Regions from separate parts of the Glutamicibacter sp. St.4D3 genome, predicted to be linked through region 1. Evidence: riboswitches for the same ligand, from Rfam matches in the RefSeq annotation. Region 1 holds a riboswitch; each other region holds the start of a gene.

Region 1 (3,335 bases):
GCAGTGGCGGCAGTTCGGGCACCGGGGCATCCAGGTCCCATCCGGAGGTGTCCTGCTGCACGAAGACGCCCAGCTGCTTGAGCGCGTCACCGGTGGGCAGCAGCTCGTTCAGTCGGCGCTGCTTGGCCCGGGCTTCCTCATGCGTGCGCCCCACATAGGTCACCAGACCCGGCATGATCGCCACCGCTTCCGGGTCGCGTCCGGCCGCGGCGATCCGGGAGCGCAGATCGGTACCGTAGTCCAGGGCCATCTGCCGATCGGCGGCCACCGCGTACACGGCCTCGGCATACTTCGCGGCCAGCTCCCGACCCTGCGGGGAGGAGCCGGCCTGGAACAACACCGGGGCCCGCTGCGGGCCGCCGGGAACGTTCAGGGGGCCACGCACCGTGAAGTGCTCCCCCACGTGTTCGATGGGCTGCAGAAGTTCCGGGCTGGCGAAGTCCCCGTCCCGGCTGGCCTGTATGGCCTGGGCCGGGAAGGAATCCCACAGTCGGCGCACCACCTGAATGAATTCATCGGCTCGCGCATATCGGGTGTCATGGTCCCCCAGCCCGGGCATCGAATGGTTCTGCGCCTCGGCATCCCACATGCTGGTGACCACGTTGACCCCGGCCCGTCCGCCGGAGAGGTGGTCCAGGCTGGCCAGCATTCTGGCGGCATGGAATGGGGAGTAGAAGCTGGAGGAGACAGTACACACCAAGCCTATGTGTTCGGTGTGCTGGCTCAACGCCGAGAGCAGGGTCAGCGGCTCGTAGAACCAGGTGGGTCCGGCCTTTGCGGCCTGCGGGGAGATGGATTGGCCGTCGGCCAGGAACACCGCGTCCAGCAGCCCGCGCTCTGCGGTCTGCGCCAGCTGCGTGTAGTACCCGGTGTCGCCCAGGCGTTCGGCAGCGGAGTCCGGGTCCCGCCAGGCAGCCTGGTGGTGGCCTGCACCGTAGATGAACAGGTTGAGTTTCAATTGCTTGGGGCTCATCCCTTGACCAGTCCCCCATCCACGATCAGGTTCTGTCCGGTCACGCCGCGGGCCCAGGGGGAGGCGAAGAACAGGACGGCGTCCGCCAGTTCGGCCGGGCTGGTGACCTTGCGCAGCGGTGTGCCGGAGGCGATGAAGTCAAAGACCTCTTCCGGGGTGGCCGCGGAGGCGTCGGTCGTGCGCAGCAGTCCGCCCGAGACCATGTTCACGGTGATCCCCTCGGGTCCCAGGTCATCGGCGAAGGTGCGGGTCAGCGACAGCAGTGCCGCCTTGGTGGCCGTGTAGTCGTGGTACGGGACCACCGGATGCTGGAAGAGGTTCGTGCCGATATTGATGATCCGTCCAAAACCGGCTTTGCGCATGTTCGGCAGCACGGCCTGGATTGCGGCGACCGGGGCCAGCACCGACCCGGTGAACTGCTTGCTCAAATCGGCCGCGCTGAGTTCGCCAGCCTTGGGCCGGGCGTCCCCGTTGAAGGAGAAGTCGACCAGCGCGTTGTTGACCAGCGTGGTCAGCGGCTTGCCGAAGTGCTCTTCGGCCTGGCGGACCAGGTCCTTCAGCTGCCCGGCTTCACGCACATCAGCCTGTACGGCCAGGGCCTGTTCGGGGTAGCGGACAGCCAGATCGTTGGCGGCCTGCCCCGAGGAGTGGTAGTTGAGGACCACGTTCGCTCCGGCGTCCAGGAAGGCGGTGCTGATGGCCGCGCCCAGCCCGCGCGCGGCGCCAGTGACCAACACCTGCTGCTCTGCCAGGGGCAGAGCACTGTTGCTGGTTTCGACGGTGGTGGTTTGTGTGTTCATGGTGTTCGAACTCCTTGAATGTGGGTCAAGGCGAACGGAACCCGGTGGATACGCCGCAGCCACTCAAAGGTGCGGGGCATCGTGGAATCCAGGACATTCCCTTCGCCAGTACTAACTGGTGCAGGTTCGACGGGTGTTTTCTCAGCCGCTGCGGCGGCACCCCGTGTCACTAACCCCATTCCTACCACATCCAGCGACCAGGCACCGACTTGGAGACTTTTTGGCCCGGACAATGCCGAGGCCGCGCCGTTGCCGTTACGAAAACGGACGGGACCGGACTCCTTGTCGCTTTGCCGGAACCGGCCTACGGTGAGGATATGGACACGGTAAATGACAAGGGCAAGGACCCCTACGCACCAGAAAACATCGACACCGGCGAAGTGTCACCCGAGCAGCTGAAGAAGTGGCGTGATGAGGGCGGGGCATCGCACACCCGTCCGGGCCAGGACGAGGATCCGGGAACCGCGACCAACTAGCGCGGTCTGCGTCACGGACACCACATGAAGGTGCCCCGGCGGTTCGGGCGATAGTGTCGCCCCGAAGCGATAAGGTGCTGGCTGTACACCACAGGCAGCACCTTATTTTTGGTGCGCCCACTGCATCGAAGGGAACCTTCTACCGCATGCGCAGCCCGCGTCGCTTCATCACCCTGGCCCTCTTGCTTGGCTCACTGTCACTGACCTCATGCTCGGCCGGGACGCTCAGCGATTTCAACCCCGACGCCGCTCCAGGGCAAACGCAGTCACAAGCCCCCTCCACCGGCGGCCCCATCACCGAAGAGCAAAGCCTTGAGTTCGCAGAATCGCTGGCGTTGCTTGAGGAAATCGACGTCAAGGGCCGCGCCCCGAAGACCGGGTACTCGCGCGAGGAATTCAGCAAGGGCTGGAAGGACCCCGACCGCAACGGGTGCGACGCGCGCAATGACATTCTCGCCCGGGACCTGAAGGACGTGGAATACCGGGAGGGACGCATTGAATGCGTGGTGCTCAGCGGCGTACTTGATGACCCCTACACCGGCAAGAGCATCTCCTTTGTGCGCGGGCAGGGAACCAGCAGCGCGGTGCAGATCGACCATGTGGTGGCGCTTTCGGATGCCTGGCAGAAGGGCGCCCAGCAGTGGGACGCCGAAACCCGCCTGAACTTTGCCAACGACCCGCTGAACCTGATGGCTGTGGATGGCCCGACCAATGCATCCAAGGGCGACAAGGACGCGGCAACGTGGCTGCCGCCCAACCGCTCCTTCCGGTGCAGCTACGTTTCCCGTCAGACGCAGGTGAAGGCGAAATATGACGCGTGGATGACAAAGGCCGAACAGGCGGCCATTGAGAAGATCCTGCGCAGCTGCCTCTAACCGCGCACACCCCCGGCTCACGGCGGTGAACCGGTTTTTCCTAGGTTTACCCTGCTCCCCGAGGCGCCGCTTCATCCCACTGCGGTAGGTGAGCAGGCACATCTAGTCCTTTCGGAGGATTCCTTCGGACAACTATTTGTGCAATTATTGTAATTACAGTCATTGGTTTTTCACGGGACAGCGTGGTCTACGGAACAAGGGATGCGTGATG
Region 2 (3,335 bases), 210 kb from region 1:
TTCTACCCGATCAGCGCGGAGGGGCAGGCGGTGCCCGGCGGCTGGCCGGGCGCGGTGGGGCGGGCCGCCACCCCGGCGCTGTGGGTCGGGTTCGTCTACGTGCTGGCCCAGTTCACCGGGCCGCGCGTGCAGCGCAGCGCCGACCCGCAGCCGCGCACCGGGTTGGTGCCGGGCAAGCTGGTGGCGGCCCTCGTCCTGGTCCTGGCCGGCTCGCTCACCGCGCTGTGGGCGGCGGGCGATGTGCCCTACCGGGCTCCCACCGCGCAGCGCGAGCTCAGCGGGGAGGAACTGAGCTACTTCATCCCGGCCGCCGACGGGTTGCGCCCGGCCGGCGAGGTGCTGCCGTACCTGGCCCTCTGCCTGGGACTGCTGGTGGCCGCCACCCTCCTGGCCAGCCTGGTGATCCTGCGCCGCAGGCCGCTGCCGGGGATCTCGCGGCACGACAACCGGATGCTGCGCCGGGTGTGGCTGAACCGGCTGTACCGCACCGTGGCCGTGGTCCTGGCCGCCAACGGCGCGGCCGCCCTGCACTACAAGGCCCGGTGGTTCCACCAGCAGGCCGCGGACGGGGACCTTGAGCGGCTGCGCGCGCTGGGCGACGGCTGGGATTCGGTAGGGAACTACGCCGTGCTCGGCGTCGCCCTGGTGATGCTGTTCTGGCGCCCGCCACAGAACTTCGAGGGCGTCACCGCCGTGCCGCGGCATCCGGTGCGCGCCCTGCGCGACCACCTGTTCGCCACCCAGTACTTGGCGCTGGGCGCCTCACTGATCCTGCTGCTCGTCCTGTGGCCCACGCACTCACCGCAGCCGCAGGCCCTGCCCGATGCACGGCCGGGGATGCACCTGATGGTGCTGATCACCGGCGCCGCCCTGCTCTACCTGGTGATCACCGGCAGCAGCATGGGGTACGTGCACGGCAAGGCCGGTCGGACCGGGCCCCGGCACTGGGGACCGCTGCCGCGCTGGATCTACCCGGTGGCCGGGCTGCTGATGGCCGCCAGCGTCTACTTCCTGCTGCGCCCGCCACTGGACTACCTGTGGGGGCTGGTCACCGCCCCGGCGGCGTTCATCCTGCTGCTGGTGGCGGTGCTGTTGCTGGCCCACGCCGCCGTGCGCCTGGCCAGCCGGCGGATGCAGGTGGCCTGGGCGGTGGATGGGCACTGGGAGCGCTGGTACCGGCAGGTGATCGAATTGCGTTCGCTGCGCACCGTGACCGCCGCCCTGGGCGCCCTGCTGTTCTGCGGCTACGGGTTTGACTACGGATGGGTCGGGCTCAGCCTGGCGGTGCTGTGCTTCCCGGCGCGGCTGCTCATCCCGCACCCCGGCCCCGAACGGCACCCGGCAGCGGCACATGGGCGCCCGGCTGCTGCCGGCCCTGCAGCACCGCCGGGCGCGCCGGGCCGGCCCTGACCGGGGGCGGCGCGGTGCGGCGCGTCACAGGTTTGTCAACGGGTGGGCGATTGCGTACGCTCGGTCACGAGTGACACGGGGTGTCGGCGCCGCCGACTGAGATGACACCCGTCGAACCTGAACTAGTTCAAACTAGCGGAGGGATGTCGCACATGACCCTGCCTGCCGTGATCCATTCACTGCGCCACACCAGCCCCCTGGTGTTCTGCCTGACCAACACCGTGGTCGCCAACTTCACCGCCAACGCGCTGCTGGCCGCCGGCGCCGCCCCGGCCATGACCAACCTGCCCGGGGAGGCGGGGCCGTTCGCGAAGACCGCCTGCGCGGTGCTGGTGAACCTGGGCACCCCCAGCACCGAACAGCTGGCCGCCATGGATGAGGCGATCGAGGCCGCGAACCAGGCCAACACGCCCTGGGTGCTGGACCCGGTGGCCGTTGGCGCGCTGCCGGTGCGCACGCGCTACGCCCAGCGCATCGTTTCGCTGCGCCCCGCCTTGATCCGCGGCAACGCCTCGGAGATCATGGCCCTGGCCGGGCACCAGTCCACCGGGCGCGGGGTGGATTCGGCCGACCCCGTGGCCGCGGCCATCGCCGCCGGGCGGGAACTGGCCGAACGCCACGGCGCGGTGGTCGCGATTTCCGGGCCGGCCGACGCCGTGGTCAGTGCCCAGCGCACGGTCATGGTGCACACCGACGGGATCGAACTGACCCGCGTCACCGGCGGCGGGTGCGCCCTGGGTGCGTTCGCCGCGGCGGCGATCGCCGCCGGGCAGGACGTGTTCACCTCCACCGTGGCCGCCCACGCCTATTACGGGCGGGCCGCCGAACGCGCCGCCGCCCTGTCCCTGGGGCCGGGCAGCTTTGCCGCGCAGTTCCTCGACGCCCTGGCCCTGACCGATCCGCAGGAACTGGGTGCGGTGCGCATCGAGGAACTCTAGATCCCTCATTCTTCATTCCGCCCACGAGTCAACCCGCCGGCCCCGCAGGGGGCGGTTTAAGGACAATCATGCGAAATCTCGGCGTATATTTGGTCGCCAACACCGCCAGCTGCACCCCACACCGCACCCTTGAGGTCATCCAGGCCGCCGTGCAGGCTGGCGTGCAGTGGATCCAGCTGCGCGCCAAGGAGGAAAACGCGCGCGAATTCTATGAACTGGCCCTGGCCGCCGGTCAGCTCACCGCGGGCCGGGCCGAACTGCTGGTCAACGACCGGGTGGACGTGTACCTGGCGGCACGGGCCGCCGGGGCCGCGGTCACCGGGGTGCACATCGGGCAGCAGGACCTGCCGGTGCAGCGGGTGCGCGAACTGATCGGGGACGCCACCTTGGGGTTGAGCGCCTCCACCGATGAGCAGCTGGCGGCGGCGAACGCGAACGCCTCGATGATCGACTACCTGGGCGTCGGGGCCATCCGGGCCACCCCCACCAAGAAGGACCACCCCACCCCGATCGGGATCGAGGGCTTCGCCCGGGCCCGGAAGATCGCCCAGCTGCCCTGCGTGGCCATCGGTGCGCTGCAGGCCGAGGACGCCCCGGCGCTGCGCGCGGCCGGGGCCGAGGGCATGGCGGTGGTGCGCGCCATCTGCTCCAGCACCGACCCCGGTGCGGCCGCCGGCGGGCTGCTGCGCGCCTGGCAGGAGGCGAAATGATCCACAACATCCTGTCCATCGCCGGTTCCGACCCCTCCGGGGGCGCCGGAATCCAGGCGGATTTGAAGGCGATCGCCGCGACCGGGGGCTACGGGATGGCCGCCATCACGTCCCTGACCGCGCAGAACACCCGGGGCGTGGACGCGGTGCAGGCCGTTGAGCCGCAGTTCGTCACCGCCCAGCTGCGCAGCATCGTCGCCGATGTGCGCATCGACGCGGTGAAGATCGGGATGCTGGCCAACGCCGGGATCATCGACGCGGTGCAGCAGTGGCTGGG
Region 3 (3,335 bases), 1.0 Mb from region 1:
ATAGTAGGCCATCAGGTAGGCCTCGCTTAGCGCACCGAACAGTCCGGCGCCCAGCCCCGCCAGCATCGCCACCCCAAGGCTCCACACCCGGTAGCGGAAGAGCGCGAACACCACCTCGGCGCCCAGCCCCTGGACAATGCCGGAAACCAGCACGGTGATGCCCCACTGCGAGCCCAGCAGCGCGGAGATCACCGCGGCCAGCAGTTCACAGTACAGGGCGGCGCCGGGCTTGCGGATGATCAGGGCCCCGAGCACTGCCGGGAAGAGCCACATCCCGGCCACGAAGGCGCTAGCCGGCGGGAAGGCCACAAAGGCCAGGGAAATGAAGCCGTAACCGGCGTTCCAGCCCCAGAACACCACGCCCGAAGCCACGGCGATCACCGAGGCGACGACGATGTCGGCGACCTTCCACGAGCTGCTGGCCCGCAACGGTGTTGTTGTCACTTGAATATCCTCCTGAATCAGGAGGGGAGCATGTATGCGAACCGGGGCGCGTCCCCGGGGGCATACCTGAGATTCTCGACTTCCTTCGCCGGTACTAGCCGGGGCAGGTTCGAGGGTCTGCGATCTATCGCACTCTCAGCGTCTTTTACCCTTACGCCTGCCGTGACGCGCCTGGCGGCACGGCAGCGGGCTGGTATGACGCTCCCCTGTCGGTTTATGTCTGCGTTGCCACCATACCCCAGGATGCCGGTCGGGCAGAACCCGCACCGGCGACCGGTTTGAGGCGGACGTCATATTGCTCTTGCTCCGGCCGCCAGGCGCCGCCTAGCGGGAGCGGGTGAGCACCGGTTCCCGGTGGGCCCGACGGCTGGGCAGGGAGGCCAAGGCACCGGTGTTGGCCAGCATGCGGGTGAGGAAGAACGAGCAGATCCCGGCGATCAGCAACCCGGAGACGCTCATCGCCGCCACATGGAACAGCTTCATCCCGGCGGTATAGTGCACGAAGTGGGCGGTGATGTAGGCACCGTTGAGGGCGCTGAGGAAGCCGGAGCAGAAACCGGCCAGCATGGCGGCGAACAGGTTCCACACCCGGTAACGCAAGAGCGCGAACACCAGCTCGGCGCCCAGCCCCTGCAGCAGCCCGGAGACCAGCACCGTCAGTCCCCAGTGGGTGCCCAGCAGGGCCTCGATGATGGCGGCCAGCAGTTCGCAGTACAGTGCCGCACCGGGCTTGCGAATGATCAACGCCCCGAGGACCGCGGGGAACAGCCACATGCCCGAGAGCAGCGCGCTGGCCGGCGGGAACGCGGCGAAGGCCAGCGTCACGAAACCGTAACTGGCGCTCCACGCCCAGAACACCACGCCCGAAGCCACGGCGATGACCGAGGCGATCACGATGTCCGCGACCTTCCATGAGGTGCCGCCGGTTCGCTTGGTTGTTGCCATTTTCTTCCATCCTCCTGGTTCAGGAGGGGAGCACATGCGGATGCGCAGGGAGCTGTCCCTGCCGCACATCTGAGATTCTCGACTTCCTTCGCCGGTACTAGCCGGAGCAGGTTCGAGGGTCTGCGATCTATCGCACTCTCAGCGTCTTCCACCGGTCCCCGGCCACCGGCGTTTGCTGCGCGGTGAGCCTCGGGGACGGTATGACGCTCCCCTGTCGTTTCTTGTCAGCAGATTGCCCCGGCGATCCGTGGATCACCCGATGCCATGTCTGCGATGCCACCATAGCTCAGGATATGCTTTCGATAGAAAGAGAAGTCCCCATGCGAACAGGAGCGCGAAGAATGAAACCAATGATGAAGCTGCTCGCCACCGGCATTTCCCTGGGAGCCGGGTTTGTCGGCAGCAAGCTGGTGGACCGCCTGTGGAAGGGATTCACCGGCAATGATGCCCCGCGCCACGGCCAGGAAGCCGAAGCCGAAGCCTCGATGCGCCAGGCCCTGGCGTTCGCCGTCTTCTCCTCCGTGGTGGCCGCAATCATCCAGGTCCTCACCGACCGCGGCACCCGCAAGGCGTTGGCCAAGCTGAACAAGTAGTTCCCCGGCGTTTGCGCCGTGGACAGGCAGGGCCTCGGAGCACCGTGATGCGGTGCTCCGAGGCCCTTGTTCGTGGTGCCGGCAGTGGCGCTAGTCCTTGTTCTGGCGGCTGGCGTTCTCCACCACGGTGCGCAGTTCATCGCTGTACAGCGTTTCGCGCTTCACGTGCTTGGTGCGGTACCCGGAACGGCCAATCATGTGCGCGGAGACCGGTGCGGTTAGCAGCTGCACGCCCCAGGCCAGGGCGAGCACCGGCACCACCTGCCAGGAGCGCAGGTGGATGGCCAGCCCGATGAACAGCAGCAGGAAGCCAAGCACCTGGGGCTTGGTGGCCGCATGCATCCGGGTGAGCAGGTCGGGGAAGGTCAACAGGCCTATGCCGGCGATCAATGACATCAGCGAGCCGACGATCATGCAGCCGGCGGCCACAATTTCCAGGAACTGATCCATCACGCATTCCTCTGGTCGGAAACGAACCGGGAGACGGTGACCGAGCTGATGAAGCCGATGGCGCAGGCGATCACCACGAACAGGATGTGGTTGGTGTGCCGGTTCAGGTACATTTCCAGGCACAGGGCGGCGGAGATGATCAGCAGCATCACATCCAGGGCCAGCACCCGGTCCAGGATGGAGGGTCCGCGGGCGACCCGGATCAGGCAGGCCACCGCACCCACCGAGAGCAGCACTCCGCTGATTCCCACGATGATGTAGCTCAACGCTTTGCCTCCTTGGCCTTCTGGCGGGCGCGCTGGGCGATGTCCTTGCGCACCTGCTTGACGTACTCGTACTCGTCGTGGCTGCCGATGGCCATGATCACCCGCCGTTCGATTTCATGGATCTTCGCCCGGGAGCGGGCGACCTTGATGGCGTTGGAGGCGTTGAGGTAATGCAGGTACAGGGTGGAGCTGCGACGGTCCACCTCCACCACGAACGATCCGGGGATCAGGGTCAGCACGTGCCCGACCGTGGTGACGATCAGGTCCGAGTCGGTGTGCAGGCGCACCGCAATGATGGAGCTGCGGGTCTTCTGGCGCCGGAAAAGCGCCAGGTAGGAAACCTCCAGGCTGGCCGCCACCACCTGCATGATGAACCAGCCCAGCAGCAGGAAGCAGTACCACGGGTTGATGCGCCCCGACAGGCGCACCGGGGGCAGCGGGAACAAGGCGACCAGCAGCAGGGACAGCAGCGCCCCCACGATTAGGGTTCCGGGGGTGAAGTCCTGCCACAGCGCGCCCCAGACCAGGGTCATGAACAGCAGCAGCGGCCACTCCTGGCGCAGTGTGGCGCGGTTGCGCTGGCCCGAGGCCTCATCCAGCGCGTCGGCGATGCGCTGGTCGCGTGGCTCGTCAATAC
Region 4 (3,335 bases), 1.4 Mb from region 1:
GGGCGAGGGGCTGCTCAGCCCGGTCGAATTGCTGCTGGCCGCCATTGCCGGCTGCTCGTCAATTGACGTTGATGTGGCCACCACCCGGCGCAGTGAACCGGAGACCTTCAAGGTGGAGGCCGCCGGATACAAGGTGACCGAGGATGGGGCCAGCCGCATGAAGGACATTTCCATGTCCTTCGACCTGAAGTTCCCGGACACCGAGGAGGGGCGCAAGGCCGCTGGAATGGTTGACCGGATCATCAAGCTTTCACACGACAAGTACTGCACGGTCTCACGCACCGTGGAATTGGGCACGCCGGTGACCAGCACGCGGGTCGAAAACTAGGAACGCGAGGGGGGCGCCGCCGGCTGATGCCGGTGGCGCCCCCGCCTTTCCGGGCCGCGCACCCCGGCTTGGGGCCAACCGCGGATACAGCGCAGCTATGCCTCGCCCGGAGCCGGTTCCAGCTCCAGGGCGGCGATGGCCGGGAACGGGTCGCTGCGCAGCCGTCCAAAGGTCAGCACATCCACCCGGGTGCCGTCCATGACGAACTTTTCGCGTTCCACACCCTCCTGGATGAAGCCAGCGGCCCGGGCCACCCGCAGGGACGCGGGATTGTTCGCCCGCGCCCCCAGTTCCAGCCGGTGCACGCCGCCACTGCTGAGCAGGTGATCAGCCACGGTGGCCGCGGCCCGGCTGGCCAGCTGCCGGCCGCGGTATCCGGCGGCCACCCAGTACCAGAACCAGCCCAGCGTGTTGGCCCGGTCCAGGCTCGCGCACACTAGGCCCACCAGCGTCCCGTCCACGTCGATGGCGTAGGGGCGCTGCTCCTGCGGGGACGCCAGCAGCCGGTCGATGTAGGCGTGGGCTTCATCCAGGGTTCTTACCGATCCCTGGCGCTTCATCTGCGCATCCGAGGTGAACGCGGCCAACACCGCCGGGGCGTCGGTGGGGCGCAGCGGGCGCAGACGCGCCCTCGTCGCTTCCAGTCCTGCCGGGGCTGGGGCCGGGCGTGGCGCCGGGGTCGACTGCTGCTGCGCGCCAACGGCACTGGCGGTGCCCTGGTGGTACAGCAGCTGCCAGCGTCCCCGCTCCAACTGCCACAGGGAACTACGGTGGGCGGTACGCACCCCGGTGCTCTGCCAGCGCAGCAGCACCTGATGCTCGGACAAGGCCAACAGGCTCGGGGCGTGCAGGGCGGCCGGGGGATTATCGGTGCGCGTTTGGGTGGCCAACAGCGCGATGATCTCGTCCTTCGTGTAGTGCCGGCCCGAGACCCCCACCTCCTCAAACATCTCGTGCAGCAGCACAGCCAGCTGCTGCGCATCCCCCCGGACCGCTGGTGAGAGCAACTGCTCTTCCAGGGCCAGCAGCTCTTGGGCCAACGGGTCGCTGCGCTCCAGGAGCCGGGGGTAGGACTGCGCGTTGTGAGTGGTGCCGGATGCGTTCATGCCTCCCAGTGAACCACGGGTTGTGTGTGCGGCGGCCCGCCGGCGGGACCGGCCGTCATGCAATTGGTGTTTGTGAGCTGCACCATGCCTATAATCCTTCTAACTCCGCGGGAGCCTGCGCGATCTGTTGATCCGGGCTGAGAGGGCTTCGTGCCGACCGCCACACCTGATGCGGGTCATGCCGCCGTAGGAAGGAAAGTGCCCTGATGCATGTCGTGATCGTTGGTGCCGGGATCGCCGGACTATGTACCGCTTTTGAACTGCGCAGCCGCGGGGTGCGCGTCACGCTCTGCGACCCTGACCCCGCCGGGGGCGCCAGCCATGCGGCGGCGGGCATGCTGGCCCCGGCCGCGGAAATCGTCTGGGGACAGGACCGGCTGCACCAGATGATGGCCGACTCGGCGCAGCTCTACCCGGAACTGGTGGCGCGCGTGCAGCAGGCCACCGGTGCGACGGTGGCGTACCGGCAAAACCCGACCATGGTCGTCGCCGCCGAGGCCGCCGACCGCCAGGCGCTGGCGGAGCTGGAGGAGGTCCGCCACCGGCTGGGGTTGCCCACCCAAATGTTGCTGGGCTCCCAGGCGCGGCGCAGGGAACCGGCCCTGGCCGGGAACATCGCCGGAGCCCTGGTATTCCCCGAGGACCACCAGGTCGATCCGCGCTCGCTGACCGGCATCCTCATCGAGCATTTTGGGCAGGACCTGATCCGGGAGCAGGTCAGCGAAGTGGAGCACTGCGGCGCCACGGCGCGGGTGCACACCCAGACCGGGCGGGTGCTGGAGGCGGACCAGGTGCTGCTGGCCACGGGCCTGGGACAGGTGCCCGGCACCCCGCGGCTGCCGTTGCGGGCGGTGCACGGCGACATCCTGCGCCTGCACTTGCCGGCCCACCTACACCCGCTGCTCACCCACACGGTGCGCGGGGTGGTGCACCGGCGCAACGTGTACCTGGTGCCGCGCAGCGACGGCAGCATCGTGCTTGGCGCCAGCAGCCGCGAGGACGGCAACGACCTGGTCAGTGTGGAGGCGCTGTACACCCTGCTGGATGATGCCCGGCGCCTGGTGCCCGGGATCATGGACGCCTCCCTGCGTGAGGTGATCGCCCGGCCCCGGCCCGGCACCCCCGATGACCGGCCCATCATCGACCGGGTGGACGCGCACACGGTGGTGAGCAACGGGTTCTTCCGCCACGGCGTCCTGCTGGCACCCCTGGGCGCCCGGATCGCCAGTGACCTGCTGCTGGGCGCCGACCCGGGGACGCACCGTGGGCTGTTGGGGCTGCACCGCTTTCCGGTCGCGGCCAGCAGCACCAGCCACTGATCCCGGTCACCCGATCAGGCGGTCCTGTCCGCCGCGCAGCCGGCCCCGAACCCGGGCAACCCCAGACATCCGGCGCCGCCCGCCACCCCGGTGAGCGCCACCAGACAAAGCCAAAGCAACCAGAAAGAGAGGCACGAGACGCAATGCCTGAAATCACCGAGATCGAGGTGCAGCTCAACGGCCAGAGACTGAACCTGCCCGACGGGGCCACCGTGCGTGACATCGTCGCCGGGCACACCAAAAAGCTCATCAACGAACAAGGCCTGGCCGTGGACGGCTCCCGGCTGGGAATCGCCCTCGCCATCGACGGGGACGTAATTCCGCGCAGCGCCTGGGCCAGCCACACGGTGGCGCCCGGGGCGCGCATCGACCTGGTCACCGCCGCACAGGGAGGATGAGGAAGATGACCCAGAGCAACGAAGCACCCCACACGCCCGAAGATGTCTTCAGCATTGCCGGGGCACAACTGCGCTCCCGCCTGGTGATGGGCACCGGGGGAGCGACCTCCCTAAGCACCCTGGAAGAGGCCCTGGTCGCCTCGGGCACCGAGGTCACCACCGTGGCCATCAGGCACTATGCCGC

Evidence for each region. Region 1 has a riboswitch for thiamine pyrophosphate ahead of AC6I21_RS01300 (3-oxoacyl-ACP reductase). Riboswitches for the same ligand answer to the same signal wherever they lie in the genome.
Region 2: it holds a riboswitch for thiamine pyrophosphate, as region 1 does, so the genes downstream of both, thiM (hydroxyethylthiazole kinase) here and AC6I21_RS01300 (3-oxoacyl-ACP reductase) in region 1, are expected to answer to the same signal.
Region 3: it holds a riboswitch for thiamine pyrophosphate, as region 1 does, so the genes downstream of both, AC6I21_RS11865 (ECF transporter S component) here and AC6I21_RS01300 (3-oxoacyl-ACP reductase) in region 1, are expected to answer to the same signal.
Region 4: it holds a riboswitch for thiamine pyrophosphate, as region 1 does, so the genes downstream of both, thiO (glycine oxidase ThiO) here and AC6I21_RS01300 (3-oxoacyl-ACP reductase) in region 1, are expected to answer to the same signal.

The regions. Positions count from the first base shown of each region.
Region 1 covers NZ_AP039380.1:262,187-265,521, reverse strand. The annotation lists gene AC6I21_RS01305 (LLM class flavin-dependent oxidoreductase) at 1-973, opposite strand, end outside; gene AC6I21_RS01300 (3-oxoacyl-ACP reductase) at 970-1,773, opposite strand; TPP riboswitch at 1,853-1,947, opposite strand; gene AC6I21_RS01295 (hypothetical protein) at 2,091-2,249, shown strand; gene AC6I21_RS01290 (HNH endonuclease family protein) at 2,396-3,124, shown strand; gene AC6I21_RS01285 (hypothetical protein) at 3,326-3,335, shown strand, end outside.
Region 2 covers NZ_AP039380.1:51,690-55,024, reverse strand. The annotation lists gene AC6I21_RS00265 (hypothetical protein) at 1-1,410, shown strand, start outside; TPP riboswitch at 1,477-1,571, shown strand; gene thiM (hydroxyethylthiazole kinase) at 1,563-2,348, shown strand; gene thiE (thiamine phosphate synthase) at 2,417-3,058, shown strand; gene AC6I21_RS00250 (bifunctional hydroxymethylpyrimidine kinase/phosphomethylpyrimidine kinase) at 3,055-3,335, shown strand, end outside.
Region 3 covers NZ_AP039380.1:2,564,416-2,567,750, forward strand. The annotation lists gene AC6I21_RS11860 (ECF transporter S component) at 1-444, opposite strand, end outside; TPP riboswitch at 508-662, opposite strand; gene AC6I21_RS11865 (ECF transporter S component) at 769-1,389, opposite strand; TPP riboswitch at 1,456-1,612, opposite strand; gene AC6I21_RS11870 (DUF4235 domain-containing protein) at 1,740-1,982, shown strand; gene mnhG (monovalent cation/H(+) antiporter subunit G) at 2,073-2,432, opposite strand; gene AC6I21_RS11880 (MrpF/PhaF family protein) at 2,432-2,698, opposite strand; gene AC6I21_RS11885 (Na+/H+ antiporter subunit E) at 2,695-3,335, opposite strand, start outside.
Region 4 covers NZ_AP039380.1:2,243,011-2,246,345, reverse strand. The annotation lists gene AC6I21_RS10300 (OsmC family protein) at 1-328, shown strand, start outside; gene AC6I21_RS10295 (GNAT family N-acetyltransferase) at 424-1,434, opposite strand; TPP riboswitch at 1,532-1,644, shown strand; gene thiO (glycine oxidase ThiO) at 1,641-2,753, shown strand; gene thiS (sulfur carrier protein ThiS) at 2,897-3,151, shown strand; gene AC6I21_RS10280 (thiazole synthase) at 3,157-3,335, shown strand, end outside.